DNA from 3 places in the Cedecea neteri genome. Region 3 is predicted to be linked to each of the others. Evidence: predicted binding sites of a transcription regulator. Region 3 holds the regulator's gene; each other region holds the start of a gene.
What was found. Region 3 encodes Fur, which represses iron uptake genes when iron is present. Its sites were predicted from a motif close to ATAATAATGAGAACNACTATCAA; they were not measured.
Positions count from the first base shown of each region.

Region 1: a site for Fur is predicted at 6,637-6,659, ahead of LH86_RS20415 (Nramp family divalent metal transporter). Genes of this name have one in related genera too.
Region 2: a site for Fur is predicted at 3,683-3,705, ahead of ftnA (non-heme ferritin). Genes of this name have one in related genera too.

Region 1 covers NZ_CP009459.1:4,382,229-4,392,841, reverse strand. Annotated here, with positions in the region: gene LH86_RS20450 (YfeC-like transcriptional regulator) at 1-176, opposite strand, end outside; gene LH86_RS20445 (YfeC-like transcriptional regulator) at 224-580, opposite strand; tRNA gene LH86_RS20440 (tRNA-Ala) at 811-886, shown strand; tRNA gene LH86_RS20435 (tRNA-Ala) at 932-1,007, shown strand; gene LH86_RS20430 (EAL domain-containing protein) at 1,242-3,425, shown strand; gene LH86_RS20425 (diguanylate cyclase) at 3,458-5,107, shown strand; gene LH86_RS20420 (NupC/NupG family nucleoside CNT transporter) at 5,149-6,336, opposite strand; gene LH86_RS20415 (Nramp family divalent metal transporter) at 6,682-7,938, shown strand; gene LH86_RS20410 (DUF2502 domain-containing protein) at 7,986-8,306, opposite strand; gene mgrA (L-glyceraldehyde 3-phosphate reductase) at 8,460-9,449, opposite strand; gene LH86_RS20400 (alpha-keto acid decarboxylase family protein) at 9,619-10,613, shown strand, end outside.
Region 2 covers NZ_CP009459.1:3,860,906-3,871,518, reverse strand. Annotated here, with positions in the region: gene uvrC (excinuclease ABC subunit UvrC) at 1-462, shown strand, start outside; gene pgsA (CDP-diacylglycerol--glycerol-3-phosphate 3-phosphatidyltransferase) at 520-1,068, shown strand; tRNA gene LH86_RS18065 (tRNA-Gly) at 1,236-1,311, shown strand; tRNA gene LH86_RS18060 (tRNA-Cys) at 1,362-1,435, shown strand; tRNA gene LH86_RS18055 (tRNA-Leu) at 1,448-1,533, shown strand; gene LH86_RS18050 (alpha/beta hydrolase) at 1,656-2,399, shown strand; gene LH86_RS18045 (UPF0149 family protein) at 2,473-3,048, shown strand; gene ftnA (non-heme ferritin) at 3,091-3,588, opposite strand; gene LH86_RS18035 (NupC/NupG family nucleoside CNT transporter) at 3,939-5,120, shown strand; gene LH86_RS18030 (DUF3574 domain-containing protein) at 5,330-5,767, opposite strand; gene LH86_RS18025 (hypothetical protein) at 5,767-7,041, opposite strand; gene yecR (YecR family lipoprotein) at 7,182-7,523, opposite strand; gene LH86_RS18015 (methyl-accepting chemotaxis protein) at 7,863-9,014, shown strand; gene LH86_RS18010 (ABC transporter substrate-binding protein) at 9,248-10,613, shown strand, end outside.
Region 3 covers NZ_CP009459.1:2,297,233-2,307,845, forward strand. Annotated here, with positions in the region: gene nagB (glucosamine-6-phosphate deaminase) at 1-348, opposite strand, end outside; gene nagE (N-acetylglucosamine-specific PTS transporter subunit IIBC) at 683-2,707, shown strand; gene glnS (glutamine--tRNA ligase) at 2,886-4,553, shown strand; gene chiP (chitoporin ChiP) at 5,019-6,425, shown strand; gene chiQ (ChiQ/YbfN family lipoprotein) at 6,472-6,798, shown strand; gene fur (ferric iron uptake transcriptional regulator) at 6,893-7,339, opposite strand; gene fldA (flavodoxin FldA) at 7,619-8,149, opposite strand; gene ybfE (LexA regulated protein) at 8,329-8,607, opposite strand; gene ybfF (esterase) at 8,749-9,516, opposite strand; gene seqA (replication initiation negative regulator SeqA) at 9,691-10,239, shown strand; gene pgm (phosphoglucomutase (alpha-D-glucose-1,6-bisphosphate-dependent)) at 10,267-10,613, shown strand, end outside.

The DNA of each region.
Region 1 (10,613 bases), 2.1 Mb from region 3:
TTGTAGATAAACGCTTTTACCTGCTCTGAGATATAAATAAATCTTGCTTTACCGCCTGGTACGCCTCGTTTCTCAGTGGTTTCCCAGTTATGTTTCAGTACCCATTTATTAATTGTCTGGCGAGTGTAACCCGTCATCTCCGCCAGTTCATCGGCGGTCATTTTTTCCTTGAACATCAGTAATCCTTTATTTTTCCTGACGCCGACAGGCACTAGCCGGGCAATTACTCGTTATCGCTGATCCCCAACCGTGTAAGTAAACCGGCAATCCCGTCCCGCAACAGCATCGCAGACATCTTTTTCTGTTCGCTGTCGGACATTTGCTGAACTGAGTTGAGCAGTAGATTTTCCAGCGAGGCGTCCGTTGTGCTGTAACGGGCTGTGTTTTCCGTCACTCGGCGGGTGCTGTTGATAAATTCCCTGACGTGCTCATCTATATGTATAAGCCGCGCTTTGCCTCCCTGAACGCCGGGTTTAGGTGAGGTTTCCCAATTTTCTTTACGCACCCACTTATTGATGGTCTGGCGGCTGTAGCCGGTGATCACGGCCAGTTCTTCTGGTGTCATTCTTTCCTTGAGCACAGTGATTCCTTTTCATTGCGGCCGAAACGGCTTTATTAGTGGTTCATTTTATTGAACTGACTAACGCTAAACTGTGACAGAATTAACTACAACGGGATGATATGCAACCGAGAATTGCCGAAGGCGATGGCTTTTTAGGCGATTGATCGCGGAAGAACAAATTGCCGTTGACACGCTATGTGGGGTTTCATATTATGCCGCCCGTCAACACGACAAGGTCTTTACGGTTTGGGGCTATAGCTCAGCTGGGAGAGCGCTTGCATGGCATGCAAGAGGTCAGCGGTTCGATCCCGCTTAGCTCCACCAAATCTTCACCAGCAGATTGGTACCGTAAAATCAGCACCTGTCAGTGGGGCTATAGCTCAGCTGGGAGAGCGCTTGCATGGCATGCAAGAGGTCAGCGGTTCGATCCCGCTTAGCTCCACCAAAATTTGAAACCCTCGCTTCGGCGGGGGTTTTTACTTTTCAGGCTCAAATACACCTGCTTTTGGTGACCCTTCAGTAAAAAAACCTCTACTTACGTCTGCTTGTTCTATTATTTCTGCTGTACGGTAAGAACTGCTTTTGTGCAGGTCAGAAACTTGATTCGCTCAAGAAATAAACGTACTCTTTTCGCTGAAAATACTTTTTAAACAGTCACATAAAATTAACATCAGGGCCTATGATTATTTACAAAGCGATAAAAAAAATAGTGATTGCCCTGGCGCTGTGTTTACTATTTATTCCATTTTCTCGTTATATTTCACCGACAACCCTTGTTGATGGGCATAAAACCTACCTCGCCTATTTGCCATTAAGTTTTATAATGGCAATGATTATTATTTATGGTCGGTCGGCGATTTTTCCCCTCACGCTAGGGTCGCTAATTATTTATAGCTGGCTGCTTGATTTATCTGTTGTACCGCTTGTTACGTTTATTTTTTGTCTGCTATTTCCTTTACTGGTTGCCAGTCTAATTACCTGCCGCTACGTGGGCCCCCGTTGGCGTTTTGGACTCCCCAATAAGGGCATGGGGCAGCGTATTTTTTGGCTCGGTTTTATCGCCCCGTTTGCCATCAAGCTGCTGATGTACCTCGCGGGTAATGTGATTGAGTATCCACCTGAACTCGCGCCGTTTTTTGGTGGTGGCTCAGTTATTTATATGATTGTTGATGTGCTGAATCTTGTTGTGGCTTCACTCATCTTCACCACGCTTTTCTATTATCCGTTGCGTATGCTGCTGAACCCGCATTTTGCCGTCGGTTTCTGGCGGCGCTGCGTGCGCCACTACAGGCAGGATAAGCACCGGCTCTATACGCCATGCTGGCTGGTTGCCTGGGCGCTGTATCTGGTGCTGATGTGCTCGCCGTGGCATAGCGAGCTGATTGCTGGCTATTTGGTTCCGGTGGTCTTTGTGCTGTTTACGCTAGGCATCCGTCGCTTTAATGCAAGGCTGGTTTCTCTGCTGTGGGGCATTTCGGCGTGGGTATTGCTAACCTACAACACCAGTTTTTTGCAGGGGGTAAATACGCAGTACGCCCTGTCCTTTATTCTTTCCGTCTTTATCTCCTTTACCGTTTGCCTGTTATATATGGCTATTTCCTACCACAAAAATGAGTGGATGAAGCGAGTTTACCATCTCCAGGCGCAGACCGATCCATTAACACAATTACCTAATTTACGCGCGCTTGAAGAACATATTCTGACTTATCCAACCGGGGCGCTTTGCTGCCTGAGAATGGCGAACTTTGAGTTTCTTAGCCGACATTACGGCATGATGATGCGTATTTACTGTAAGAAAACCATTGCCAGAGAATTACAACCCTGGCTGCTGGAGGGGGAAAAAATATTTCAGCTCCCCGGTAGTGAGTTGCTTTTATTTTTACGAGAGGGTGAAACAGAAGCCCGGCTGACCTATTTTGTTGAGCACCTGAATAATAAGAAAATTCCCTGGCACAACGTCTCCCTTGAAATTGAATACGGGGCATCCTGGGGGATTGTGGATTCGCCCGAAGACCTGCAGCGCATGCTGGGGCAATTAAGCTATCTGGCTGAAAAAGCCAGTGACACCCAGCGTGTGCTTGGGCTTGATGCCAGGCTGCAGGCTGTCTCTGGGCAAACAACCGAGCGGGTGCTGTTGCTGCAAAAGATTAAGCAGGCCATCGACGAAGATGCTTTCCAGCTCTACGCACAGCCCATTGTCGACTGTGACGGTAAGGGCTATTACGAAATTCTCAGCCGCCTGGTGATAGGCGGCCAGCACATTACCCCGGATAAATTTATTCCAATTATCGCCGAGTTTAACCTGAGCACCCGGTTTGACATGATGGTGATGAAGATGCTGCTGGCCTGGCTTGCGAAGCATCCTGGCAACGTGCAGCAGACGCGCTTTTCGGTCAATCTGATGCCGCTCACGCTAATGCAAAAAGAGATTGCCCAGCAGATTATTGCCCAGTTTGACGTTTACAAGGTGCCGACCAGCGCCGTAGTCATTGAAGTGACGGAAGAGCAGGCATTTTCAAACTCAGAAACCTCTAATCAAAATATTGCCCTGCTGCGTGAGAAAGGTTTTAAGATTGCTATTGATGATTTTGGAACAGGCTACGCTAACTATGAGCGCCTGAAGAAGCTGCAGGCGGATATCATTAAGATAGATGGTTGCTTCGTCCGCGATATCACCAGCGATGTAATGGATAAGCTTATCGTGAAGTCCATTTGTGAACTGGCGGCGGCCAGGTCGCTCAGCGTCGTCGCAGAGTATGTCGAAACGGAAGAGCAGCGCGACATCCTGCTGCAGCTTGGCGTCCAATACCTGCAGGGGTATCTGGTGGGGAGACCCGAGCCTTTGCAGCAGCTCAAGCACTGACGCTCTCCTTTGCACCCTAAAAAGGAATCACCGTGAGCACGTCGTTGATTAGCCATATTCGTCTGCCGATGGTAAAAACACTGCGCATCACCCATGTGTGCTTTCTGTCGCTCTTTCTGTTGATCACCTTTCTGTTCTGGCAGCAGGGGGAGTTGTTCAACCACGGCTATCGCACCAGCCAGCTTAGTCACCTCGAAAGCGTGATTGCCCGGCTTGAAAGCAAATCTGAATATCAGATGGACAACCTGCGCTATCTCCGCCGCATGTTCATTGAAACGCTGAATGAACCGCAGTTCACGCCGATCTCGCAGCTGGCTTCCCGGGCCAGCAATAAAGAGATGCTGTCGCCGCTGCATATACAAAGCCTGCCTATCCCCGACAGCGTTCAGCCTTTTAAAAACAAGCCGAAAGAGGAAAGGGAAAAACTCACGCGGCGCGAATACCAGGCCCTGCGCGACATTCAGGATCTCTTTCCGTTAGCAGGCGGGAGCAACCGCCTCTCGTCCAACGTTTACTACATGTCGCGCTCCGGGGGATTTATTGCGTCGCTCTCTCCTGATGTGAACAAACTGCTTATCGAAAGTGCTAACCCGCTGGCGATGCAGGGATCGTTTGTGCTTGGTTCGCCGCTGTTGAACCCGCGCCGCGATCCGTTCTGGACGCGGCAAAATATCGCCGATACCGGCAAAACGTTGATTAATGGCTCTCTTCCGGTGGACTTTGACGATCGGTGGATTGGGCTGTTTGGTATTGCGGTCACCACCGAAACGCTTCGGCTGTTTCTCTCCAGCGCCTTGCCTGAGGACACGCAAAGCGCCTATCTGCTTTTTGATGAACAGATGAATCCGCTTACTCGTCCCGTTGGCTCGCAGAATGGTTATCGGCTCAGTGATAAGCAGCGGCAGATGATTCTTGAAAAGCTGGCTGATGAATCCCGAGGCACCTTACGCTTTGGCTACGCTTATGCCACTTTCGGGCACGTCTCCGGGACGGGGGCAATTCTTGTCAGCGTTCAGACCATCCGGCAGGGGCTGCACGAGGACTTTGGGCATTTTAGCGTGCTGCTGGTGGTGATGTGGCTAACCGTAATTCTTATTCTGTTTGGCTCACACCGTATGATTTGCCGGCTGATTCGCAACATGGGCCATATGCAGCAGGAAATGCACCGACATGCGCTGCACGATGATCTGACCGGTGTACTTAACCGCCGTGGCTTCTTTGAGACGAGCGGGCGAATCAGCCCGCAATATGTGGATTACTCCCTGATTCAGCTGGATCTTGACCATTTCAAAAAAGTGAATGACCGCTTTGGGCATCAGGTTGGCGACCGGGTACTTATCCACGCCACACGCTGCATCCAGCAGGCGATCCGCACCCAGGATATTGTTGGTCGCATCGGCGGCGAAGAGTTTTGTATCTACCTGCCTAACACCGACCTGCATGCGGCGATAGCCGTGGCACAGCGGGTGCGTAAGATGCTGGTCAACACGCCGCTCAGGCTGGAGGACGAGTCTTCGCTGCTGGTGACGGCCTCGCTGGGTGTGGCTTCCCATGAAGAAGCCCCAGACGGTGACCTGGAACAGATCCAGAGTCAGGCGGATATTCGTCTGTATAGGGCGAAACAACAGGGGCGCAACAGAGTGTGTTGGGGCGGCGAGGCTGAAGCTGAATCGCAGACATAAAAAAAGCCGGTGACCAGCACCGGCTTTTTAATACGCAAAAATCAGATAACCAGCGCGGCGATAGATGCCGACAGGATACTCACCAGCGTAGAGCCGTAAACCAGCTTCAGGCCGAAGCGGGAAACCACGTTACCTTGCTCTTCGTTCAGGCCTTTAATGGCCCCGGCGATAATACCGATAGAAGAGAAGTTAGCGAAGGACACCAGGAACACGGACAGGATGCCTTCCGCGCGTGGCGACAGGCTGCCGGCAATTTTCTGCAGATCCATCATCGCAACGAATTCGTTAGACACCAGTTTAGTCGCCATGATACTGCCGACCTGCAGCGCTTCTGCGGACGGTACGCCCATCACCCAGGCAACCGGGTAGAAGATATAGCCCAGAATGCCCTGGAAGGAGATACCCAGCACGGCAGCGAACAGCGCGTTCAGGCCAGAAATCAGGGCGATGAAGCCGATCAGCATGGCGGCAACGATAATTGCCACTTTGAAACCTGCCAGAATGTACTCGCCGAGCATTTCGAAGAAGCTTTGACCTTCATGCAGGTTAGTCATCTGCAGATTTTCTTCTTTCTCATCCACGCGGTACGGGTTGATCAGCGACAGCACGATAAAGGTACTGAACATGTTCAGCACCAGCGCGGCAACCACGTATTTTGGCTGCAGCATCGTCATGTACGCACCCACGATTGACATGGACACGGTAGACATAGCGGTTGCCGCCATGGTGTACATGCGGTTGCGCGACATCTTGCCGAGAATATCCTTATAGGCGATGAAGTTTTCTGACTGTCCCAGAATCAGCGAGCTTACGGCGTTAAAGGATTCCAGCTTACCCATACCGTTGACTTTGGAAAGCACGGTACCGATAGCGCGGATAACAATCGGCAGAATGCGAATGTGCTGCAGAATACCGATCAGCGCAGAAATGAACACGATAGGGCACAGCACCTTCAGGAAGAAGAATGCCAGGCCTTCGTCGTTCATTTTGCCGAAGACAAAGTTTGTCCCTTCGTTAGCGAAGCCGAGCAGTTTCTCGAACATCTCGGAGAAACCTTTTACGAAGCCCAGGCCGACGTCGGAGGTCAGGAAGAACCAGGCCAGTAACACTTCGATCACTAACAGTTGAATGACAAAGCGAATACGAATTTGCTTGCGGTTAGGGCTAACCAGCAAAGCCAGCAGCGCGACCACAGCAAGCGCTAAAACAAAGTGCAAAACGCGGGACATATTTGCTCCAAATATGAGGCAGGTTTAATTTCGTTGCACATTCTATGTAACAAGCAATAAGAAAACGAGATCAATTCCACACTATAGTGATGACCTGTGACGGAACGCAAAAATAGTGATCCACCATACATTTCTGCTATGTTAAGTAAAGAAGCTAAAAGTTACGTTAAGATGGCTTGTCGACAGTTTACACGTTGGTCAAATGTTAATCCGTTAACCGGCATCCAGATTCACCATCTCACGCCTCCTGCATATCGTTTTCAGCTATCAGAGAAATCAATTTCCCCGCACTAAATGAACTTGATAACCATTCTCATTTTGATAGCATGAAACATAGCAAAGGCTATATCTCAGAGGCAGAAGATGACAAGCAGTCGCATTGACAGCAATACCGGACGCACCGCGCGCAAGCTGCGGCTGGCGTTGATGGGGCCAGCGTTTATCGCCGCTATCGGCTACATCGATCCCGGTAACTTCGCGACCAATATCCAGGCCGGGGCAAGCTATGGCTATCAACTGCTGTGGGTGGTGGTGTGGGCAAACCTGATGGCGGCGCTGATCCAGGTACTCTCCGCCAAACTGGGGATCGCTACCGGCAAGAACCTCGCCGAACAAATCCGCGATCATTACCCGCGTCCGCTGGTGTGGATTTACTGGGTTCAGGCGGAAATTATCGCCATGGCGACGGATCTCGCGGAGTTTATCGGGGCGGCCATTGGCTTTAAGCTGATTCTGGGCGTCTCTTTGCTCCAGGGGGCGGTGCTGACCGGGATAGCCACTTTCCTGATTTTAATGCTGCAAAGCCGTGGGCAAAAGCCACTGGAAAAAGTCATTGGCGGGTTGCTGCTGTTTGTGGCGGCGGCCTACATCGTTGAGCTTATTTTTTCCCAGCCGAAGGTTGCCGAGCTGGGTAAAGGGATGCTGATCCCCAGCCTGCCGACGTCCGAGGCGGTGTATCTTGCCGCGGGTGTGCTGGGCGCGACTATCATGCCGCACGTGATTTACCTGCACTCTTCTCTGACTCAGCATCTGCATGCGGGCAACCGGGCGGAGCGCTATTCCGCCACTAAATGGGACGTGGCGATAGCGATGACGATTGCCGGTTTCGTCAACCTGGCGATGATGGCCACCGCTGCCGCAGCGTTTCACTTCACCGGGCATACTGGCGTTGCCGAGCTGGAAGATGCCTATAAAACGCTGGAGCCGCTGTTGAGCCATGCCGCAGCCACGATTTTCGGGCTTAGCCTGGTGGCGGCCGGTTTGTCATCCACGGTGGTAGGCACGCTTGCCGGGCAGGTGGTGATGCAGGGGTTCGTGCGTTTTTATATTCCGCTGTGGGTTCGCCGGGCGATTACTATGGCGCCGTCCTTCGTGGTCATCATGATGGGGCTCGACCCAACGCGTATTCTGGTCATGAGCCAGGTGCTGCTGAGCTTCGGGATTGCGCTGGCGTTGGTGCCGCTGCTGGTGTTTACCAGCGACAAAAAGCTGATGGGTGATTTGGTTAACGTGCGCTGGATTAAGCTGGTCGGCTGGGCGATAGTCGCGGTGGTGGTGGCGCTCAACCTTTGGTTAATTTTCAGTACGCTGTTTGGCAACTAATCTTGCCAAAGAAAATGAGAAGGGCTGGATAATCCAGCCCTTTTTTGTCAGTGACGGTGTCCGTGACCTCTGCCGCGATGGTCATCGCGGTCGTTCCAGCCCTCGCGATAGCCGCGTTCATAGCTATTCCGACCGCGGTCCCAGCCCCGATCCCAGCCACGGTGGCGGTGCCAGCCGCGATCGCGCCATTCATAGTTGCGGTGCCAGTAATCACGGTCGCGCCATCTGCCGCCGTCCCAGTAATTTCCGCGATAATCTTGATCGCCAATCTGTAATTTCACCGACGGCAGCAGGGTGATTTCACCCGCGTTAGCGACCATCGGCGCCGCGGCCAGTAAGGCAAGGGCAAGCATTAGTGACCTGAACATACTTTCTCTCCCTGGTTCTCAGAGCCGTGTTGCGGCTTGTTAACACAATATTACAAACCGACAAACGGGCCGATGAACTACACAATTCCTAAATCATCGGCCACAGCACTTTTTGCACAAGTACTGGCTTGAATCCGGAAAGAAGTTAAACGTTTACACTAAGATCGCCTCTATTTCCGCACGTTCCTGTTTGCTGAAATGGCGCTGGCTTAGCATTCCCACGGCATCCTCTATCTGGCTAGTTTTACTCGCGCCAATAAGCACCGAAGTTACTTTTTCATCGCGCAGTACCCAGGCCAACGCCATCTGCGACAGTTTTTGCCCGCGTTTCTCCGCCAGCGCGTTGAGCTGCCGTACTTTTGCCAGCTTCTCTGCCGTAATCTGGTCAGGATTCAGGAAGCGGCTGCCGCTGGCGGCACGTGAATCCGCAGGGATGCCGCTCAGATAGCGGTCGGTGAGCTGGCCCCCGGCGAGCGGGGAAAAAGCGATGCTGCCGACGCCTTTTTCCTGCAGCAGATCCAGCAGACCGCCCTCAACCCAGCGTTCAAACATTGAGTAACGCGGCTGGTGGATCAGGCAAGGTGTACCGAGATCGTTCAGGATATCAATAGCTTTTTCGGCCAGATCTGCCGGGTAGTTAGAGATCCCGACATACAGCGCTTTGCCCTGGCGCACCAGATGGTCGAGGGCGCGCATGGTCTCTGCCAGCGGCGTGTCAGGGTCCGGGCGGTGATGATAGAAGATATCGACATACTCAAGCCCCGTGCGCTTCAGACTCTGGTCGAGGCTTGCAATCAGATATTTGCGCGAACCCCAGTCGCCGTAAGGCCCGTCCCACATGGTGTAGCCCGCTTTGGTGGAGATAATCAGCTCGTCGCGCCAGGCCTGAAAATCTTCCCGCAAAATGCGTCCAAAGTTGGCTTCCGCTGACCCCGGCGGTGGCCCGTAATTATTGGCAAGGTCAAAGTGGGTAATGCCCAGATCAAAAGCCTTTCTCAGCAGCTGACGGCTGGTTTCCAGCAGCGTTTCATCACCAAAATTGTGCCAAAGGCCAAGGGAGATAGCGGGCAGTTTCAGGCCGCTGCGGCCGCAGCGACGGTACTCCATAGACGAATAGCGTTCAGGGTTGGGCTGCCAGGTCATTATTGTCATCCTTATAGGTAACAGAGAAATCAGTGTATACGCTTTCACAACCCAGAATACGCCGTATTCCACTGTAAATTCCACGTGCCACCCCTTAAATCGGATATATTCTCGACACCGATCCCGGTTACTTAATACTCACAGCAAGCCCTCATAGAAGGAAAATCCTATGCGCTACTGTGTGGCAGACTATCTTGTTGACCGGCTTAACGAAGGCGGGATCGACCACCTCTTCGGCGTCCCCGGTGACTACAACCTTGTTTTCCTGGATCACGTGATTGCGCATCCGAGGCTTGCCTGGGTGGGCTGTGCTAACGAGCTGAACGCGGCCTACGCCGCCGACGGCTATGCCCGCTGCAAAGGTGCTGCGGCGCTGCTGACCACGTTTGGCGTGGGCGAACTGAGCGCGCTGAACGGCGTGGCGGGCAGCTATGCCGAACATCTCCCCATCATCCATATTGTTGGCGCGCCCAATAGCCGCGCCCAGCAGCGGGGTGAGCTACTTCATCACACGCTTGGCGACGGGGATTTCCGCCATTTCCTGCGTATTGCCGAAGAAGTTTCCGTGGCGCAGGCTTCGCTCACCCCCGCCAATGCCTGTAGCGAAATTGATCGCGTCATTCTTGAAGCTGTGAGGCAGCAGCGCCCCGGTTACCTGTTGCTGCCGAGCGACGTGGCGGAGGCACCGGCAACGCGGCCTTCAAAACGGCTAATGATTCCTGAAACGGCGGCTGAACCGGCAACGCTGGAAGCGTTTCGTTATTGTGCGCAGGCCAAAATTGCCGAAAGCCGAAGCGTGGCGCTGTTGGCCGATTTTCTGGCTCTGCGTTATGGGCAGCAAAAGACGCTCCAGCAATGGATGGCGAGCACGCCCATTCCTCACGCTTCGCTGCTGATGGGGAAAGGGTTGTTCGATGAAAGCCAGCCTGGTTTTCTGGGCACCTACAGCGGGGCGGCCAGCCCGCCGCAGGTGAAGCAGGGGATTGAAAGCGCGGAGCTGGTTATCTGCGTGGGCGTGAAATTTACCGATACCATCACCGCCGGTTTCAGCCAGAAGCTAAGCCAGCAGCAGACAATTGAGGTCCAGCCGGAGGCGGTGCGGGTCGGCGAACGCTGGTTTAGCGGGATCTCTATGGCGCAGGCCATCGCTATTTTACAGCCGCT
Region 2 (10,613 bases), 1.6 Mb from region 3:
AAAATCCCGGATGTGATCCTGATTGACGGCGGGAAAGGGCAACTGGGGCAGGCGAAGGCGGTGTTTGCCGAGCTGGACGTGCCCTGGGATAAACACCATCCTTTATTGTTGGGCGTGGCCAAAGGCAGCGACCGCAAAGCCGGGCTGGAAACATTGTTCTTTGAGCCGGAAGGGGAGGGATTCTCTTTACCGCCGGACTCTCCAGCTCTGCATGTGATCCAACATATTCGCGATGATTCACACGATCATGCGATCTCCGGCCACCGTAAAAAACGGGCGAAGGTGAAAAGCACCAGTTCGCTGGAGACAATTGAAGGCATCGGGCCAAAACGCCGCCAGATGCTGCTGAAGTATATGGGCGGATTGCAACCGTTAATCAATGCCTCCATCGAGGAGATCGCAAAAGTGCCGGGCATCTCGCAGGCATTGGCAGAAAAGATCTACTACTCGTTGAAACATTAAGGGCTCTGTAGCAACATAGAGACAATTTCCACTTATGACAGATAGTTAACTGGCACTATGCGATTCAATATCCCAACACTGCTCACGCTGTTTCGTGTCATCCTTATCCCGTTCTTTGTGCTGGCGTTTTATCTGCCATTCAACTGGGCCCCGTTCCTTTGCGCTTTCATTTTTTGGCTGGCAGCCATAACCGACTGGTTTGACGGTTTTCTCGCGCGTCGCTGGAACCAAAGCACCCGCTTCGGTGCGTTTCTCGATCCCGTTGCCGATAAAGTCATGGTGGTTGTGGCGCTGGTGCTGGTGGCGGAACACTATCATGCCTGGTGGGTGACGTTGCCTGCGGCCACGATGATCGCCCGCGAGATTATTATTTCCGCGCTGCGTGAATGGATGGCGGAAATTGGTAAGCGCAGCCGCGTGGCGGTTTCCTGGATCGGTAAAACCAAAACAATGGCGCAAATGTTGGCGCTGATTGGCATGCTGTGGCGACCAAACATGTGGATCGAGTACACCGGTATCGCGCTTTTCTTCGTCGCGGCGGTACTAACGTTCTGGTCAATGTTCCAATATTTGGCCGCTGCACGCGGTGATTTGCTCGAACCGTGATCTATCCGGCGCAAAATTCAGCAAACGATTCGTGGTGTTAGAAAATTTCATTGACTCATTGCGTCAGGTAAGTAGAATGCAACGCATCGAAAGGCAGCAACGTTTGCCGGAAGATAATAAAATCAAGTGATTAGCTTAATAGCCACCAACAATCACTTGTACAAAAAGCGGGAATAGCTCAGTTGGTAGAGCACGACCTTGCCAAGGTCGGGGTCGCGAGTTCGAGTCTCGTTTCCCGCTCCAAATTCAGGTAATAGAATTTCTGTTGCCTGCCTGAAAAGGCAAAAGATTTTGGCGCGTTAGCAAAGCGGTTATGTAGCGGATTGCAAATCCGTCTAGTCCGGTTCGACTCCGGAACGCGCCTCCAATTTCTTCCCGAGCCCGGATGGTGAAATCGGTAGACACAAGGGATTTAAAATCCCTCGGCTTATGGCTGTGCGGGTTCAAGTCCCGCTCCGGGTACCATGGGAATAAAAAGAATAAAATCAATGATAAGCAGTGTCGTGTAAACCACCTTCGGGTGGTTTTTTATTGCCTGCGATTTGGCGTTGTGAACATTATCCTGTCTGTTCCCCTAAAAGAATGCCATGCTAAATCCTTCACTGGCATTCCATCAGGCAACCATGAACACTTCTTCCCGACACGCATTTGATGTCGCTTTTCAGGGCCGCAGGCTCAAGGCTGACAGTATTTTTGCCAGTAAAGGCCACGTCCTGATGATCCACGGAGGTTCAAAAGACCGCGAGGCGAGCCTTCGCTACCGACACTTAATGGCGGAGCTCGGTTTTGGCAGCACGGCTTTTGATTGCATCGGCCACGGGGAAACTGGCGGCGATCTCTCACACTCTTCTTTAATCAGCCGCACCGACCAGGCGCTGGCGGTTGCCGAGCATTTAGGTGCTCAGCTGACCGGCTGCATGGGCGTCAGCATGGGGGCGTACAACGCTTTGCAACTGAGCCAATCCGTGTCTCTGCGTTCCCTTATCCTGATGGTGCCGGGCGTGTATCATCCTTCGGCTTACCGGGTAAACTTCGGGCCTGAATTTTCCGCCATCATCCGCCAGCCGCGAAGCTGGGCTGAGAGTGACGCCTGGCAGGCCGTGGCTGAGTTTGGCGGTAATGTCCTGATCATCGCCGCGGCTGAAGACCGGGTGATCCCGGCGGAGATCCCACAGCGGCTTTATGATTCGGCGTCAGGGCAGGGCAAACATGCTTTGCTGACCGTGCCGGGTGCCGACCACAACAGCGTCTGGCAGGCGCTGCAACACGATCCCTCGCTCTACGACAAAACCTGTCAATTGTTGGTGGAATGCCTGACGAAAGCGGAATGAAAATGACTCGTCGCGCGTAGAACGGGTACACTACGCCAAATTTTATTCAAAACGCGAGACGAGGAAGCCAAAAATGACCCAGGGCCCGCTGAACGAAGACGAAATTATCTGGCTGGATGACATCCTGCTGAAGTATGGCACCGCGCATTCGGTGATCGATGTAGCCGAGCTGGATGGGCTGCTCACGGCGCTGCTGTCGGGGCTAACTGTGACCGAACCTGCTACCGTGCTGCGGGCGGTATGGGGCGGCGATGTCGAGCCAGAATGGGAAAGCAAAGAAGAGCTGACGCGCTTTAGCGTGCTGGTATTCCAGCATATGAACGACATTGCTGAACGCCTTGCGGAGTATCCGGGGCAGTTTGAGCCTCTGTTTGGTACCAGCGAAGTGGATAACCGCGAAATCACCATTGTGGAAGAGTGGTGCTACGGCTATATGCGCGGCGTGGCGCTGGAAAGCTGGCCTGCGCTGCCGGCAGAGCTTCAGCCAGAGCTGGAGGCGATTGCCCTGCATGGGCTGGAAGAGAATGAAGCGAAGTTTGAAAGCCTGACGCCGGAAGCATTTCTGGCAAGCATTGAAGCGATTAAACCTGCGGCACTGGCGCTATACGGGTACTGGCACAGCCAGCGAAACGGCGGGGCACTGCACTAAAATAAAAATAGCAGGCCGCAATGGCCTGCTACTTCACGGCAATTAAGCCTGAGCGTCCAGCGTGGCCAGCTCTTTATCGACAAAGTACAGGCCTTCACCACTTTTGCCCACCAGGCTGAGTTTATCCAGCACGGATTTAAACAGTTTCTCTTCTTCATGCTGCTCGGCAACATACCACTGCAGGAAATTAAAGGTTGGGTAATCCTGAGAGGTCATTGCGGAATGAACCAGAGCATTAATCTGATGGGTAATTAACTGCTCGTGCTCGTAGGTCGCTTTAAATAATTCGTCCAGTGAAGCGTATTCTAAATACGGGGACTGAATGGCGTTAATACGCGGCATGCTCCCGGTATCACTTAAATAGGCAAACAGACGCTGCATGTGCTCCATCTCTTCCTGAGCGTGGCGACGCAGGAACGCGGCAGCCCCTTCGAAGCTGTGATAGCTGCACCAGGCGCTCATCTGCTGGTAAAGCAGGGAGGAGTAGAGTTCAAGGTTCATCTGCTCGTTCAGTTTTTCAATCATTTCCGTCTTCAGCATCACAGGCTCCATATTTTTTGAGGGGCGTTAATATGGCGCTACTTTAATTATTAATTTTCCATAATGCAAAGAAATTGTTAATTATATTAGTGTAATGAGAATGGTTGTTACTATTATTTTATTTGTGACAAAATGGATTAATAATGAGAATTAATCTTGTTCCGCTTCGCTATTTTATTGCCAAATAAAGTGTCATGAATTAGTCATATTTAATTGCGTAAAATGGTAACCATGCTAAGAGTAAGTCTATGTTGTCATTGGAAAATCTTATGGCTAAATATTCTTATGTCCGCCATTTACCTGACGCGGGAGCTGTGGCTAAATACGTTTCTTTCAAAATTAGACTGCACATGAACATTCTTCATTTTCTTCTCGCACTTTTTGTCATCATGGGACTGGCGTGGCTGGTGAGCTTCGATCGTAAAACCATCCGCATCCGCTATTTGTTACAACTTATCGTCATTGAAGGCCTGCTGGCGTTCTTCTTCCTGCACTCCGACAGTGGGTTGTGGGTGATTAACGGCGTGTCCGGTTTCTTTGGCCATCTACTGACCTTCGCGGGACAGGGTAGCGACTTCGTCTTTGGCGGCATGAGCAAAGCGGGCCTGGCCTTTATCTTCCTCGGCGTACTGTGCCCGATAATCTTTATTTCGGCGCTGATCGGGATCCTGCAGCACTTCCGCATTCTGCCGATCATTATTCGCATCGTCGGCACATTGCTTTCTAAAGTGAACGGCCTGGGCAAGCTGGAATCATTCAACGCCGTGAGCTCGTTGATTCTGGGGCAGTCCGAAAACTTCATCGCCTACAAAGGCGTGCTGGGCGATCTTAGCTCTCGCCGCCTGTTCACCATGGCCGCGACGGCGATGTCCACGGTTTCGCTGTCCATCGTCGGGGCCTACATGACGATGCTGGAGCCGAAGTATGTGGTGGCGGCGCTGATCCTGAATATGTTCAGCACGTTCATTATCCTGTCTATCATTAACCCGACTCGTCCGGGCGCCGAGCCAGAAATCAAGCTTGAGAAGCTGCACGAATCTCAAAGCTTCTTTGAAATGCTGGGGGAATACATCCTCGCAGGCTTCAAAGTGGCGATGATTATTCTGGCGATGCTGATCGGTTTTATCGCGCTTATCAGCGCCATCAATGCGCTGTTCGCGACAGTCTTCGGCCTGAGCTTCCAGCAAATTCTGGGCTACGTTTTCTATCCGTTTGCCTGGCTGGTGGGTATTCCTCAGGCGGATGCGCTGAAAGCGGCCGGGATTATGGCTACCAAGCTGGTGGCGAACGAATTCGTGGCGATGATTGAGCTGCAGAAGATCATGGCGACGCTGTCGCCGCGCGGGCTGGGGATCCTGTCGGTCTTCCTGGTGTCGTTCGCTAACTTTGCTTCCATCGGGATTGTGGCCGGGGCTATCAAAGGATTGAACGAAAAGCAGGGGAACGTGGTTTCTCGCTTTGGTCTTCGCCTGGTGTACGGCGCGACGCTGGTCAGCCTGCTGTCCGCGGCGTTTGCCGGGCTGGTGCTGTAAAAACAAAAACGGCGGATTTCCCCGCCGTTTTTGTTGCTGACAAAGAGAGAAAAAGCGTGGTTTTCCCCTCTTGGTAGTTATCAGCCGAAAATCAATGAATTGATTTTCCTGTTTTTTTAAACGTACCGTCTGGTATTTTTTCTATCACCAGAGGTTTGTCAGTACTCTGAGACGGCGGGTTTCCCCGCCGTTTCTTTAAGGCAAAATCATCAGAACGCGGCGCAGACCGGCTGGTCAACGCGCATCACGGATTCCTGCGCAAAGCGAGTTTTATAGATAGAGCGCAGTTCGTCTACCTTTTTGCTGCTCTCCGCATCGCTGCCACGAATCAGCATGATCGCTTTACTCGGTTCGTGGGTCACTTCACCCTTAGCATTCAGCCACTGGCCTTTGGCATCATATTCAGTCAGCCCTTCGCGGAAACGTGGGGTCACGTCTTTATCCACAAAGCTACGCCATTCATTGGCGGTAATTTCCGCCCCGGATGGGCGGCTGATGCCGAAATAGAGCGTGGTTTGCGTCATCTGATCGCCAGCCTGGCACTGCTTAGCCGGGGCGGTTACTGCCGATGTGGTTTTCGCTGGCGCGACGCAGCCCGCCAGAGCCAGAGCCAATGCCCCGGCAAGTGTTGCTTTATAAAATCCCATTATCCACCTGTCTTACTGTCATCATCATTATTAAAATTAAATGCGGAATGATTCCGCCGCGATATCAAATTACAATTCCGTACTTTTCGCAAGTCACCGAGCATCAACAGGGCAAGAATAATCCCGCAGATGCCGCTGCCGGGCAGTACCCACTGCGCCGGGAAGTATCCGGCAATCATTCCCGTGACCAGCGGGGCGACTAACGTAATACCAAGCTGCAGTCGCCAGGTGGCTGCCATGGCGGCACCAACCTGCTGTCTGGGGAAACTGTCCATTACGTTGAGCGTGGCGACAAGATAGAACCAGTTACTGAACAAATGCGCGAGAACGATCAGCGGCGCGGCCAGCCACAAAGATCCCGAGTACGTTACGGCGAAATAACACAAAGTGAAAAGCAGCAGCGCCAGCATCAGCCGGAAGGTTTTGCCTGCCCGGTTGCGGACCTGTTTTTCGCTGAGCAGGAGCGGGGCGAGCAGTTGCCCAGCGCTGCGGGCAAACAGCAGCGCCAGGCCATTGGCCGCGTTATCGCCCGGCAACGCAGGGGCCAGAGCCGGGAGCAAAGCCATCACGGGCGCGCCGACCAGGGCAAGACTGGGCAGCAGCAACAGGCTGCGCTTCTGCACCGGGGTAACGTTCCGCCAGCTAAATGCTTCGCTTTCGCCGGGGGCATTGTCTTCTTCTCCCGAGACAACAAAAGCCGCCGAGGCGCGCCAGAGTAGCCCTATGGCAAAAATGAAACTAAGCGCATCCAGCAGCAGCATCAGCCAGAGGCTGACGTGGCCATATAATAATGTCCCCAGTCCCACGCCGAAGATAACGTTGGCGGCAAATACCAGCGTTTCAATGCCTGCGGCGGCGGGCATCAGCGCTTTGGATAAGCCTTGTTTGAACAGCTGGCTGAGCACCGGTACCGTGAGGCCGGTGCTAAAAGCGGCGGCGGCCTGGCTTAACAACAGCATCGCCGGGTGGTCACTCAGCAGCGCAAGGCCAGGCAGAACCAGACCCGTAAGGCCTAAAACTTCGCCGAGAAGCAGGACGGAAAACGCCGGCCAACGCTTTAATAACCACACGCCAACAAAGCTGGCGGGTAAGCCGGGGGCTAAGGCGAGGACATAAGCAAGAGAAAGCCAGGCGGGCGTAGCGTGGCTGTTTAGCAACTGACTGAAGACCAGAACGTAGGTCAGGCCGTTACCCACTGAAGAACACAGCAGCGCCAGCCCGAGCAGCGTGAACCAGCGGTGCTGGCGCAGGGCGCGCAGTAATAAAAGAAGCATATTAAGTTCCTGATGAACAAATAGAGTCAAGCCGCCGTGGGAAAACGGCAGCGCGAGATATTTATCGTCAGGAACGGGTTACATTGGCGTCAGGCTTCTCTTTGCGCAGATGTCTCTAAAAATAGAGAAGTATTCACAAATTACCAGTTACTGGTGACGCCCGCATACTGTGGCCCGGTCACGCCCCGGCACTGGTACTCCAGCACCACCTGCGTGTTCAGGCAAAGGGTGCCGCTATAAGTGGTACAGGTCTTGATATCGCTGCCGTAAGGGAGTGCGCTGGCATAGCCCCATTGCTGGCACTGACGTGAAGCCGTGGACTGGGCGAGGAATTTATCCACTTTGGCCGTTTGCAGCGGCGGCAGGCTATAGGCGAGGCGAACAACACCGGCAGGCTCATTGGCATTGAGCGGAACAGGGGTTTTGCTTACGGTGCATCCTCCCAGTAACAGGGTGAAAACGGCCAGAGAAATGCGCTTCATCTTTATTCATACCTCATACTTAACCGCTTTCATGGTAGCACGCGGGGCGGGCAGAAAAGCCTGTTCGATTAAGCGGGCCGTAAATTCCATAAATTTCGAATTTTAAATAATCCTTAATTCAAATTACGAAACAAAAACGTCTTACCTAACGTAAATTCCCCACAAAATGCGCGGCGATTTTTTGATCAAAAACGCGTCAAGTTTTGCTGAACCGTGCCGACAATAGCGCTACGGCGCGATTTAATTTCACTTATGCAGGTATACAAGGGAATAAATCAGGACGCGCGTCGCTAAAGCCGCACAGGAAGTGCATTTTGTTTTTTACCGGGGAACCAAAAAATGAACATTATTCGCAATATTAAAATTCGCGCGATGGTGGTGCTGATACAAATTTTTTCAACGCTGGCATGGATCTGCGTGGCGGGCGCGACGCTGTGGCTATTACATAATCTCAAACAGCAGCTTGCCCTGAGCCCGGATCAGCTGACGTGGATTAACACGGCTCAACTGATGCTGATGTTCTCCATCGCCATCAGCATCGCGATCGTCATTTTTACAGAGCGCTACCTGTGGTTTTGCCTGGTGAAACCGGTCAATACGATCCGCCACCACATGCATGTTCTGGCGCAGGGAGAACTGGCTGCCGCGCTGCCGGATTTGGGGCGTAACTGTATTGGCCTGATGGTGCCGCCGATTCAAAAAATGCAGGAAAACTGGCAAAGAGCGGTGAGCCGCATCCGCGACAGCGCTGAGGCTATTCGCACTAATGCCACCGAAGTGTCCGGGGTGAACACCGACCTGTCATCCCGTTCGGAACAGCAGGCCGCCGCGCTGGAGCAAACCAGCGCCAGCATGGCGCAGCTGAACAGCACGGTGAAACTGAATGCTGACAATGCGAATCACGCCAGCCACCTCGCGCAGAATGCCACCAATACAGCTGTAAACGGCGGGGATTCGGTCAAGCAGGTGGTGAAGACGATGGACGTGATTGCCAGCAGCGCGAATAAAATCGTCGATATCACCACGGTGATTAACAGCATCGCGTTCCAGACTAACATTCTGGCGCTAAACGCCGCGGTGGAGGCGGCAAGGGCGGGAGAGCAGGGCAAAGGCTTTGCGGTCGTCGCCAGCGAGGTTCGTAACCTGGCCAGTAGAAGCGCCGGGGCCGCCAAAGAGATTGAAACGCTGCTCAACGACTCGGTCAGTAATATTCACACCGGGTCTCAGCAGGTGCGCAAAGCGGGGGAGGCGATGGATGAGATCCTCCGCGCCGTGAAGCAGGTGAACGACATCATGGGGGAGATTGCCAGCGCCTCCCTCGAGCAAAGCCAGGGCATCGGTCAGGTCGGGATCGCCGTTCGGGAAATGGACAGCGTGACGCAGCAGAATGTGAACCTGGTCCAGAAGTCGGTGCTCTCCTCCGTTGAACTGGAGAAACAGGCGCACCATCTGCATGACGCGGTGGCAATGTTCCGCCTCAACGCAGTCTGAAAACCACGCATGTGACAAAGCAGCCTCCGGGCTGCTTTTTTTACGTCTTAAACAGGCGCGGAAACAAAAATTTGTGACGCAGCTTGGTTTAATAATATTCCCCGCAGGCATTGGCGTCAGGCTCCATGCGGATAGTTAAAAATCGGCTAAGCTTATGCTTTTTAGGCACATTTACAAGCGATCGCGAGTGTCGCACTATGCGGGCTCTTATTGAGTAAGGAGTTTCTGAAGCAATGCGTAAACCTCTGGTATTGTCGGCGCTGGTCGCCGCGCTGGCCCTGGCCTTAAGCGGCTGTGATGACGCTAAAAAAGAGACCGCGGCGGCACCCGCCCCGGCAAAAGAAGCGCAGCAGGGCGGCAGCCTGATAATTGGCATCACCTCCGGCGATCCGCTGGCCATGAACCCGCTGTACGCCAGCGATCGGACTACGTTAACCATCATGCAGGCGCTTTACTCGCCGCTGTACAGCTACAACGGCGACAAGATCGAATGGGGCCTGGCGGAAAGCCTGACGCCGTCAGCCGATAACCTCACCTGGACGCTGAAACTCAAGCCCGGCCTGAAATGGCAGGATGGGCAGCCAATTACCGCCGATGACGTGGTGTTCACCTTTAATAAACTGCTGGATGAAAAGCAGCACAGCTTCTTCCGCAGCATGTTTGTTTATGGCAACAAGCCCCTGAGCGTGAGCAAAGTAGATCCGCTGACGGTGAAATTTACGCTGCCGCAGGTCAGCGCTGCCTTTGCCGGTACGCTGGTGCAAATCTTCCCTATCCCACAGCATATTTTCGGCAGCGAAGCGGGCGATCTGGAAAAAAGCACCCGCAACGATGCGCCCGTCGGCTCCGGCCCGTTCAAGTTTAAAGAGTATCGGGCAGGCCAGTATTACGCCCTGACGCGGTTTGATGATTACTGGAACGGCAAACCGAAACTCGACTCGGTCACCTACCGCTTCGCGAAGGACGCCAACTCGGCTAACCTCGCGCTGCAGAACGGCGAAATCAATCTTAAGATGGTCGATCCGCAGGATGTTTCGCGCCTGAAAGCCACCGGCAAGTTTGATTTTGTTATTTACCCGGAAGGCCGCCTGGCCTACATGACGTTCAACCAGAACGTCGACAGCATGAAGAGCAAAGATCTGCGCCAGGCTATCGCCTACGCGCTGAATAAAGATGACCTTGTGCAAACGGCGTTCACCTCTCTCGATTACGCCAAACCTGCGGCATCTATTCTGACCCCGGATACCCTCTACCAGACCAGCGATGTGGAACCGTACAAGTTCGATCCCGAAAAAGCCAAAGCATTGTTTAAAGCGTCCGGGCAGCCGGAGGGCCTGAAGCTGCGCCTGGCTTACATCAACAGCAATAAAACCCAGGAAAGCATGGGGCTCTACATTCAGCAGCAGCTGAAGGCGATAAGCATCAACGTTGAACTGCTGCCTCTGGATGCGAACGCGATGTCTCAGCGCAGCCAGGACATGAAAAACACGGCCTATGAGCTAAGCCTGGGTGGTTACATTATGGGCTCTGAGCCGGACGGCTATAAGTCGCTGTATATGAGCAACGAAGCCTATAACTACGCGCACTATAAAAACCCGG
Region 3 (10,613 bases):
TGCATCAACATCTTCCGCATTACCGTTCAGTAGGTTGATGTTTTCCGCTGGGATATCAACGTGATCAAAGAAGTTGCGGTGCATGAAAGTATAATAACTTTCTGGATGCTCCTTCGGCAGACCGACGTATTCATCCATGTTGAACGTGACGACGTTCTTAAAGCTAACCTGGCCTGCTTTATGCATCTCAACCAGTGCTTTGTAAGCTTCCAGCGGCGTGCCGCCGGTTGGCAGACCCAGAACAAAAGGGCGGTCCGCGGTTGGTTTGAATGCATTAATGCGGTTTACAATATGGCGAGCTGCCCATTTGCCGACTTGTGCCGGGGTAGCCAGGGGAATCAGTCTCATCATTCACCTCGTAGTTTAAGAGTAAAAATAGGGTTAGCTGAATCGATCTCGATAAGCATAAGGGTAAACCACTTTTATACTGAACCGACAGGGATCAATCCGCCTTGATTTTTTGAATCATAAAATAAGTTTTCGGAGATAGCCAGTGAAGGGGGAGGGTTGAAGCGATATTTGGTGATAAATATCACAAAAAAGGTGTGTTTAATTTGCGGTACGAATTAATTTTTTTCACACTTCACCGTGTGATGTGAATCGTCGCCGTGTATTCAATGTAAGTAAGACAATAAAAACACTGCTTGAGCGAGCCTTAACGGGGTCTCATAGGGGGAATAAAGTGAGTATTCTAGGTTATCTACAGCGCGTGGGCCGGGCACTTATGGTGCCGGTGGCTACACTGCCAGCAGCAGCAATATTAATGGGGGTTGGTTACTGGATTGACCCAGTCAGTTGGGGTGGAGACAACGCGTTAGCCGCGCTCTTCATTAAATCCGGTTCCGCCATTATCGATAACATGTCCGTGTTGTTCGCCATCGGCGTCGCTTACGGCATGTCCAAAGACAAAGACGGTGCAGCAGCACTGACCGGCTTTGTCGGCTTCCTGGTTCTGACCACCCTCTGCTCACCGGCAGCGGTTGCTATGATCCAGAAAATTCCGGCGGACCAGGTTCCGGCGGCGTTTGGTAAAATCAGCAACCAGTTCGTTGGTATTCTGGTCGGTATCATTTCTGCAGAACTCTATAACCGCTTTAGCGGCGTTGAGCTGCCGAAAGCGCTCTCCTTCTTCAGCGGTCGCCGTCTGGTGCCAATCTTGACCTCCTTCGTGATGATTGCCGTGGCTTTCATCATGATGTACGTCTGGCCGATGATCTTCGACGGTCTGGTGAACTTCGGTGAGCACATTCAGAAGCTGGGTTCTGCGGGCGCAGGTATCTACGCCTTCTTCAACCGTCTGCTGATCCCAGTTGGCCTGCACCATGCTCTGAACTCCGTGTTCTGGTTTGACGTGGCAGGGATTAACGACATCCCTAACTTCCTGGGTGGCGCTCAGTCCATCGAAGCAGGTAAAGCGGTTGTGGGTATCACCGGTCGCTACCAGGCGGGCTTCTTCCCGATCATGATGTTCGGTCTGCCGGGTGCAGCGCTGGCCATCTATCACTGTGCACGTCCTGAAAACAAAGCAAAAGTTGCCGGTATCATGATGGCCGCTGCTTTCGCTGCGTTCTTCACCGGGATCACCGAACCGCTGGAGTTCTCCTTCATGTTCGTTGCACCGGTACTGTACGTGATTCACGCAGTGCTGACCGGTATCTCCGTATTTATCGCGGCAAGCATGCACTGGATTGCGGGCTTCGGCTTCTCTGCGGGTCTGGTGGATATGGTGCTTTCTTCCCGTAACCCGCTGGCAACCCACTGGTGGATGCTGATCCCTCAGGGTCTGGTGTTCTTCGTTCTCTACTACGTGGTGTTCCGTTTCACCATCACCAAATTCAACCTGCTGACGCCAGGTCGTGAACTGGCTGTAGCCGGCGACGAAGCTGATGGTCAGGACGTGAATGTGAGTGGTGACGCGAACCAGGACGTTTCTGGTCTGGCTCGTCAGTACATCTCTGCGGTAGGCGGCTCTGCAAACCTGACCGGTATTGATGCCTGTATCACTCGTCTGCGTCTGAGCGTGAAAGACTCTTCCGTTGTTAACGAAGCGCTGGCTAAGCGTCTGGGTGCGACGGGCGTTATTCGCCTGAACAAAACCAGCGTGCAAATCATCGTTGGCTTTGCTGCAGAAAAAATTGCTAACGCAATGAAAACAGCTGGCAGCGTAGAAGCAGCGGCGCCTGTTGCTGCGGCGGCACCGGCTCCTGCGGCTAAACCACAGGCTGTTCCAAACGCGACCAGCACAACCGTTGCTGCTCTGGTTTCTCCAGTAACTGGCGACGTAGTTGAGTTGGATCAGGTGCCTGATGAAGCTTTCGCCAGCAAAGCCGTCGGTGATGGCGTAGCCGTTAAGCCAACGGACAAAACCGTGGTTTCTCCTGCAGCCGGGACTATCGTGAAAATCTTCAACACCAACCACGCATTCTGCCTTGAAACAGAAAAAGGCGCAGAGATTGTGGTTCACATGGGCATCGACACGGTTGCTCTGGGTGGTAAAGGCTTCACGCGTCTGGTGGAAGAAGGGGCCGAAGTGGTTGCCGGCCAGCCGATTCTGGAAATGGATCTTGATTTCCTGAACGCTAATGCGCGCTCCATGATTAGCCCGGTAGTTTGCAGCAACATCGACGACTTCAGCGGTCTGGTTATCCAGGCGAAAGGTCAGGTGGTTGCAGGTCAAACGCCACTGTATGAGATTAAAGGCAAGTAATCGCTCCTGAGTAAGCATTTGTGCCTTAAGCGGCTGACGTAAATCGTCAGCCGCTTTTTTATTGCTTGTCGCTAAGCAAATATGGATAACCCTAATTTATGCAACTAAAGGTTGTTTCCCGAGGCTGCTTATTAGATCATACGCCGTTAACTAAGGTACACGCTTTGAGGAACCCGCGATGAGTGAGGCTGAAGCCCGCCCAACTAACTTTATTCGTCAGATCATTGATGAAGACCTGGCGAACGGTAAGCACACCAGTATTTGCACCCGTTTTCCGCCTGAGCCAAATGGCTATCTGCACATTGGCCACGCCAAGTCTATTTGCCTGAACTTTGGCATCGCCCTGGATTACCAGGGGCAATGCAACCTGCGCTTCGATGACACAAACCCGGTAAAAGAAGACATCGAATACGTAGAGTCCATCAAGCACGACGTTGAATGGCTGGGCTTCCACTGGTCTGGCAACGTGCGTTATTCGTCTGATTATTTTGACCAGCTGTTTAATTATGCCGTTGAGCTGATCAATAAAGGGCTGGCGTATGTTGATGAGCTGAGCCCGGAACAAATTCGTGAATATCGTGGCTCGCTGACTGCGCCAGGTAAAAACAGCCCGTTCCGCGATCGTAGCGTTGAGGAAAACCTCGCGCTGTTCGAGAAAATGCGCAACGGTGAGTTTGCCGAAGGTACCGCCTGCCTGCGTGCCAAAATCGATATGGCCTCGCCGTTTATCGTTATGCGTGATCCGGTGCTGTATCGCATTAAATTTGCCGATCACCACCAGACCGGTAACAAGTGGTGCATCTACCCGATGTACGACTTCACCCACTGTATTTCTGATGCACTGGAAGGCATTACACACTCGCTGTGTACCCTGGAGTTCCAGGACAACCGCCGCCTGTATGATTGGGTGCTGGATAATATCACCATCCCTGCCCATCCGCGCCAGTACGAGTTTTCTCGCCTGAACCTCGAGTACGCCATCATGTCCAAGCGTAAGCTGAACCTGCTGGTGACCGAGAAGATTGTAGAAGGCTGGGACGACCCGCGTATGCCGACTATTTCCGGCCTGCGCCGCCGCGGCTATACCGCAGCATCCATTCGCGAGTTCTGTAAGCGCATTGGCGTCACCAAGCAGGACAATACCGTTGAAATGGCTTCTCTGGAATCCTGCATCCGTGACGATCTTAACGAGAATGCGCCGCGAGCAATGGCTGTATTGGATCCGGTAAAAGTTATTATCACTAACTACCCTGAAGGTGAAGAAGAGACGGTCACCATGCCGAATCATCCTAACAAACCTGAAATGGGGAGCCGTGAAGTACCATTCAGCCGCGAGATCTATATCGATCGCGCTGACTTCCGCGAAGAAGCAAACAAGCAATACAAGCGCCTGGTGCTGGGTAAAGAAGTTCGCCTGCGTAATGCCTATGTGATCAAAGCCGAACGCGTAGAAAAAGACGCAGAAGGTAATATCACCGAACTTTACTGCACCTACGATCCGGAAACCCTGAGCAAGGATCCGGCAGACGGTCGCAAGGTGAAGGGGGTTATTCATTGGGTGAGTGCGGCACACGCGCTGCCGGTTGAAATTCGTCTGTACGATCGCTTGTTTAGCGTCGCGAATCCAGGGGCTGCGGAAGATTTCCTGTCTACCATCAATGCGGATTCCCTGGTTATTCGCCAGGGCTTCGCTGAGCCTAGCCTGCAGAACGCGGAAAAAAGTAAGGCATATCAGTTCGAGCGTGAAGGTTACTTCTGCCTGGACAGCCGCTATGCGACGGCGGAAAAACTGGTGTTTAACCGCACCGTTGGCCTGCGTGATACCTGGGCTAAAATCGGCGAATAATAGCCGTTTATTGCCTGATGAAAACGCCGCTAAATGCGGCGTTTTTTCTTTTTACTTACCGACCATTAACGTTGTGTACACATTCGCGATGCGAATTAATTCTCATTTGCATTTTTCGTGAATACCTCCTCGAACGACATGATCTTTTCCCCGTAATCTCCTGATGCTTATAATGAAAGCGCTCTCAAAGAAATTTTATTCTTAAAATCAATCGTAATCAGGGTTAATAATCTGCTGCGCAATTTTGTTACAAATGCACATAGATTATGTGCTCTCTGTCATACTCCAGGAAATCTCTGATACAAAGTCATTGATAATTCGCGTCGCGAAAAATAGTCTATGAGCAGCAGTAATGCGGGTGTGTTAGGCAAAAACCGCTTTTAGCCGTCAGGCAATTTTACTTTTTTTCGTCATTGGCGCTTTTCACGTCAGACGATGATTTTTACGTCAAAGAGGAATTTAACTATGCGTACGTTTAGTGGCAAACGTAGTGCGCTTGCTCTTGCTATTGCAAGCGTTACCGCTCTTTCAGGCTTTGTAGTGGCTCCGCAGGCTAGCGCCGCGGGCTTTGTTGATGACTCTACGCTAACCGGTGGCATCTATTACTGGCAGCGTGAACGTGACCGTAAAGATGTGTCCGACGGTAAGTACAAAACTAACCTGTCGCACTCAACCTGGAACGCCAACCTCGACTTCCAGTCTGGCTATGCGGCCGATATGTTTGGTTTCGATATTGCCGCCTTCACCGCCATCGAAATGGCCGAAGACAGCGCCAGCGGCCACCCGAACGAAATCGCATTCTCCTCTAAAAATAAAACCTACGACGAAGACTACTCCGGCGATAAAGGTGGCATTAGCCTTTATAAAGCGGCGGCTAAATTCAAATACGGCCCGGTTTGGGCTCGCGCAGGTTACATTCAGCCAACCGGCCAAACGCTGTTAGCACCACACTGGAGCTTCATGCCTGGTACTTATCAGGGGGCTGAAGCGGGTGCCGCATTCGATTACGGCGACGCCGGTGCGCTGAGCTTCTCCTACATGTGGACTAACGAGTACAAGGCGCCATGGCACCTTGAAACCGACAAGTTCTACCAGAACGATAAAAAGACCAAAGTTGATTACCTGCACTCCATCGGCGCGAAGTATGACTTCAAAAACGATCTGATTCTGGAAGCAGCATTCGGTCAGGCTCAGGGCTTTGTTGATCAGTACTTTGCTAAAGCCAGCTACAAATTCGACGTTGCAGGCAGCCCGCTGAGCACCAGCTACCAGTTCTACGGTACCCGTGACAAAGCCGCGAACAACACCATCAATGATATCTACGATGGCACCGCATGGCTCCAGGCGCTGACATTTGGCTATAAAATTGGCCAGGTCGACCTGCGTCTGGAAGGGACCATGGTGAAGGCAGAAGGCCAGCAGGGTTACTTCCTGCAGCGTATGACGCCAACCTACGCGTCTTCCAACGGTCGTCTGGATGTGTGGTGGGATAACCGCTCTGACTTCAACGCCAACGGTGAAAAAGCCGTGTTCTTCGGTGCAATGTATGACCTGAGCAACTGGAACCTGCCGGGTTGGGCAGTCGGTGCTTCTTACGTTTATGCGTGGGATGCAAAACCATCTACATGGGCGCTTGATGCTTCCGGTAATCGTCAGGATCTCGCTTCCAACAAGATCAAAGAGTCTTCTTACAGCCTCGACGCCATGTATACCGTGCAGGAAGGCCGTGCGAAAGGCACGCTGTTCAAACTGCACTTCACTCAGTACGACAACCACTCCGACATCCCAAGCTGGGGCGGTGGTTACGGCAACATGTTCCAGGATGAGCGTGACGTGAAGTTCATCGTGATTGCTCCGTTCACCATCTTCTGATGTGAAACCGGGCGCGTAAGCGCCCGTTTTTTATAAGGAATCGAACATGAAAAAGATTTTACTGGTTACCGCCGCTGTTTTCACGCTGTCTGCCTGTGTTCAGCCTCCGGCTCCTCCGGAAGATTCGCGCCTGAAACAAGCCTATAGCGCCTGTATTAACACGGCGGAAGGCAACCCGGATAAAATTGAAGCCTGCCAGAGCGTGCTGAACGTACTGCGTCAGGAAAAACAGCACAAAGCGTTTGTTGAGAAAGAGACGGTGAACGTGCTGGATTACCAGAAATGCATCCAGGCAAGAAAGACGGGCAATGATGAAGCCGTGAAGGTGCGCTGCGATAAGATTTGGCAGGAGATTCGCGCCAATAACAGCTGATAGCCTTTTTCAGTCAATAAAAAAACCGGCAAGGGAAACCTGCCGGTTTTTGCTTTTAAACGCCACCGAAGCAGCGTTCATTAATGCGGATTACTTATTTAGGATCGTGGGCGGTGTCGTCTTCGCGGCAGTCGCCTTCAGCACAGTGTCCGTAAAGATAGAGGCTGTGGTTAGTCAGGCGGATACCGTGGCGTGTGGCGATTTCACGCTGGCGTGATTCAATAGAATCATCGCTGAACTCGATCACTTTCCCGCAGTCGAGGCAGATCAGGTGATCGTGGTGATGCTGTTGGGTCAGTTCAAAAACGGATTTGCCGCCTTCAAAATTATGACGGGTCACGATCCCTGCATCATCAAACTGGTTCAGCACGCGATAGACGGTCGCCAGGCCAATTTCTTCGCCCATGTCGATCAGACGTTTATATAAGTCTTCCGCGCTGACGTGATGATTTACCGGCTCTTGCAGCACTTCGAGGATTTTTAATCGCGGAAGCGTGACTTTCAAGCCGGCCTTCTTTAATGCGGTATTGTTGTCAGTCATGCGGAAAGTGTCCTGTTGCTTAACGATTCGCTCAAACTGCAGTGAGCGTAAAGAGTAATGCGTCTCATTATAGAACTGCTACTTCTAAATGGGAACCGCAAGTATGGTGCAAAATAAGGCTGAAAAATCGTGGCGGCGTCGCCATTTACAGTAATTATCAGCCAAGCTATCAGGAAGACATTGTACAGGGATGTACGAGAAAGTTACAAACTTGTAGCAATTATTTTCATTGCTACAAGCTATCAAGATGGCGCAAATATCGCATTTGCGCCACGGAAATCAGGCGTTAATGATATCGGCCAGATTCAGTTCTTCAGAAACCTGTTTAACCCACTTCTCAACGCGCTCAGCGGTCAGCTCCGGCTGGCGATCTTCATCGATGGCAAGGCCGACAAAGTTGTCGTCATCCGCCAGGCCTTTGGAGGCTTCAAAGTGGTAGCCAGCGGTTGGCCAGTGGCCGACAATCGCCGCGCCGCGTGGTTCGATGATGTCGCGAATGGTCCCCAGCGCATCACAGAAGTATTCCGCGTAGTCTTCCTGGTCGCCGCAGCCGAACAGCGCAACCAGTTTGCCGTTGAAATCGACTTCTTCAAGAGTAGGGAAGAAGTCATCCCAGTCGCACTGGGCTTCACCGTAGTACCAGGTCGGGATGCCGAGCAACAGAATGTCGAAACCTTCGAGATCTTCTTTGCTGCTTTTAGCAATGTCATGCACCTCAGCAACGTCTTTACCGAGCTGTTTTTGAATCATTTTCGCGATATTTTCGGTGTTACCGGTGTCGCTGCCGAAAAAAATGCCTACGATTGCCATGAGTAAAATAACCTCTTGAAACTTAATAGTATGCTGGCCGTTCAATGCCCACGTATAGGGCAATCATAGCAGAACAGCCCCAGCAGCGGAAACAGCTATCACGCCCGGGTGCACAGTCTGCAACATGGTTTTGCTCACCCTTTTGAGATTTCAGATAACCCGTAGGGCGGCTGAAGGTGTTACCCGAGATTTTTAAGCTGCTCGAGCAACATCTCTTCGATCAGTTCGCTACGGCTGATGTTACGGGCGTCAGCCAGCTGGTTGAGGGCATCGACCGCCTCGTTGTTCAGTTTTAGCTCAACTCGCTTCAAACCACGCACTTTATCGCGCTTCAGCTGATTGCGCTTATTGATACGCAATTGCTCATCGCGCGAGAGCGGATTAGTTTTCGGCCGCCCGGGGCGACGCTCGTCCGCGAACAGATCTAATGTAGTACGGTCCGTTTGTTCTTTTGCCATGATTAGAATACTGACAGGAAATTCTGGCTGCAGGGGCAGGGTGCCGGTGCAATTAAGCGCGCCATCATACATCAGCGCGCCATTCCCGCCAACGCGTTAGCGACTTCAACTGCCCGGTCGGTCTGTTTTTAATCAGTTTTTCTACTCTGCGTCGATAAATCGGTGGATCGCCCGTAAAACGGCATCCGGTTTTTCCGCATGAACCCAATGACCCGCTCCAGCGATGACGTGAGCACGGGCCTGCGGGAACTGACTTAACAGCGCCTCGCGGTGGCTTTCATCAACGTAAGGAGAATTCCCGCCGCGAATAAATAGCGCAGGATGTGGCCAGGCCGGGACAGGCTGCCAGCCAACGATATTTTCGTATTGCTGCCAAAGCACCGGCACGTTGAATTTCCACTCGCCGTCAGCAAAGGATTTCAGCAGAAACTGAATGACGCCTTCCTCAGCTATGTGGTCGCGCATGATTTGCGCCGCCTGCTGGCGAGTTTTTACGCCCGCTTCGGTGACCGCGCGAATAGCCGCGAAAATTTCGTCGTGGCGGCGAACCTGATAATTAACCGGCGCAATATCTATCATCACCAGCTTATCAATACGTTGAGGGGCGATTGCGGTAAGCGCCATCACCACTTTGCCGCCCATAGAATGGCCAATAAACGTCGCTTTCTCGATGCCGTATTCGTCCAGCGTGTCCAGAACGTCCCCGGCCATTGCGGCATAGCTCATATCATCGCTGCGCGGCGACAGCCCGTGATTGCGCAGATCGATCTGCAGCAACGCATGATCTTTACCCAGATCCCGCGCCAGAACGCCCAGGTTATCCAGGCTGCCGAACAGGCCGTGAATCAGTACGATAGGGGAATTGCTATTCAATTGTTGCGCAGTTTGCAGGCGAGCATTTAATTTCATGGCAAAGTTCTTTATTTTGGTTCGTTTGGTTAGGGTATCATGTTGGCATTCTCGCGGGCGTGCGGCAAATATTCAGTTTACTCTGACTTTGAGTCGCCTCTCCTGTTCGCTGTTGGGATTTGACCCTATAATCCCAACGACTTGTATTCAGAAAAGATATCGCACTGGATTAAGATGAAAACAATCGAAGTTGATGACGAGCTTTACCGCTATATTGCCAGCCAGACCAAACACATCGGCGAGAGCGCGTCAGACATTTTACGGCGTATGCTTAAATTTACCGCCGGGCAAACACCAGCAGCCACTTCTACGCCAGCCGCGCCTGAGCGCGCTGCGGCTCCCGTTGTTGAAGAAAAACCTGCGAACACCGCTCGCAACCGCGTGCGTGCCGTTCGTGAGCTGCTGCTTTCCGATGAGTACGCTGCCCAGAATAAAGCCGTAAACCGCTTTATGATGGTGTTGTCCACGCTGTATCAGCTGGATGCAAAAACCTTCGGTGAAGCCACTGAATCGCTGCATGGCCGCACCCGCGTCTATTTTGCTGGCGATGAGCAAACGCTGCTGGCAAACGGCAATCAAACCAAGCCCAAGCATGTTCCGGGCACCCCATACTGGGTGATCACCAATACGAATACTGGTCGTAAATGCAGCATGATCGAACACATCATGCAGTCAATGCAGTTCCCTGCGGAGCTGATTGAAAAGGTTTGCGGCACTATTTAAAAACCTGGCGTCAGTAAGGAAGAGCCAATGGCTAACCACGATCGTGCGGGCCAACCTGCACAACAGAGCGACTTGATTAACGTAGCCCAGCTTACGGCGCAGTATTACGTGCTTAAGCCAGTGGTGGGGAATAGCGAACACGCGGTGAAATTCGGGACCTCCGGCCACCGCGGCAGTGCAGCACGGCATAGCTTTAACGAACCTCATATTCTGGCGATTGCGCAAGCTATCGCTGAAGAACGCGCGAAGAATGGGATCACCGGCCCGTGCTATGTGGGCAAAGACACCCACGCGCTGTCCGAACCTGCGTTTATCTCCGTGCTGGAAGTGCTGGCCGCCAACGGCGTGGACGTCATTGTGCAGCAGGATAACGG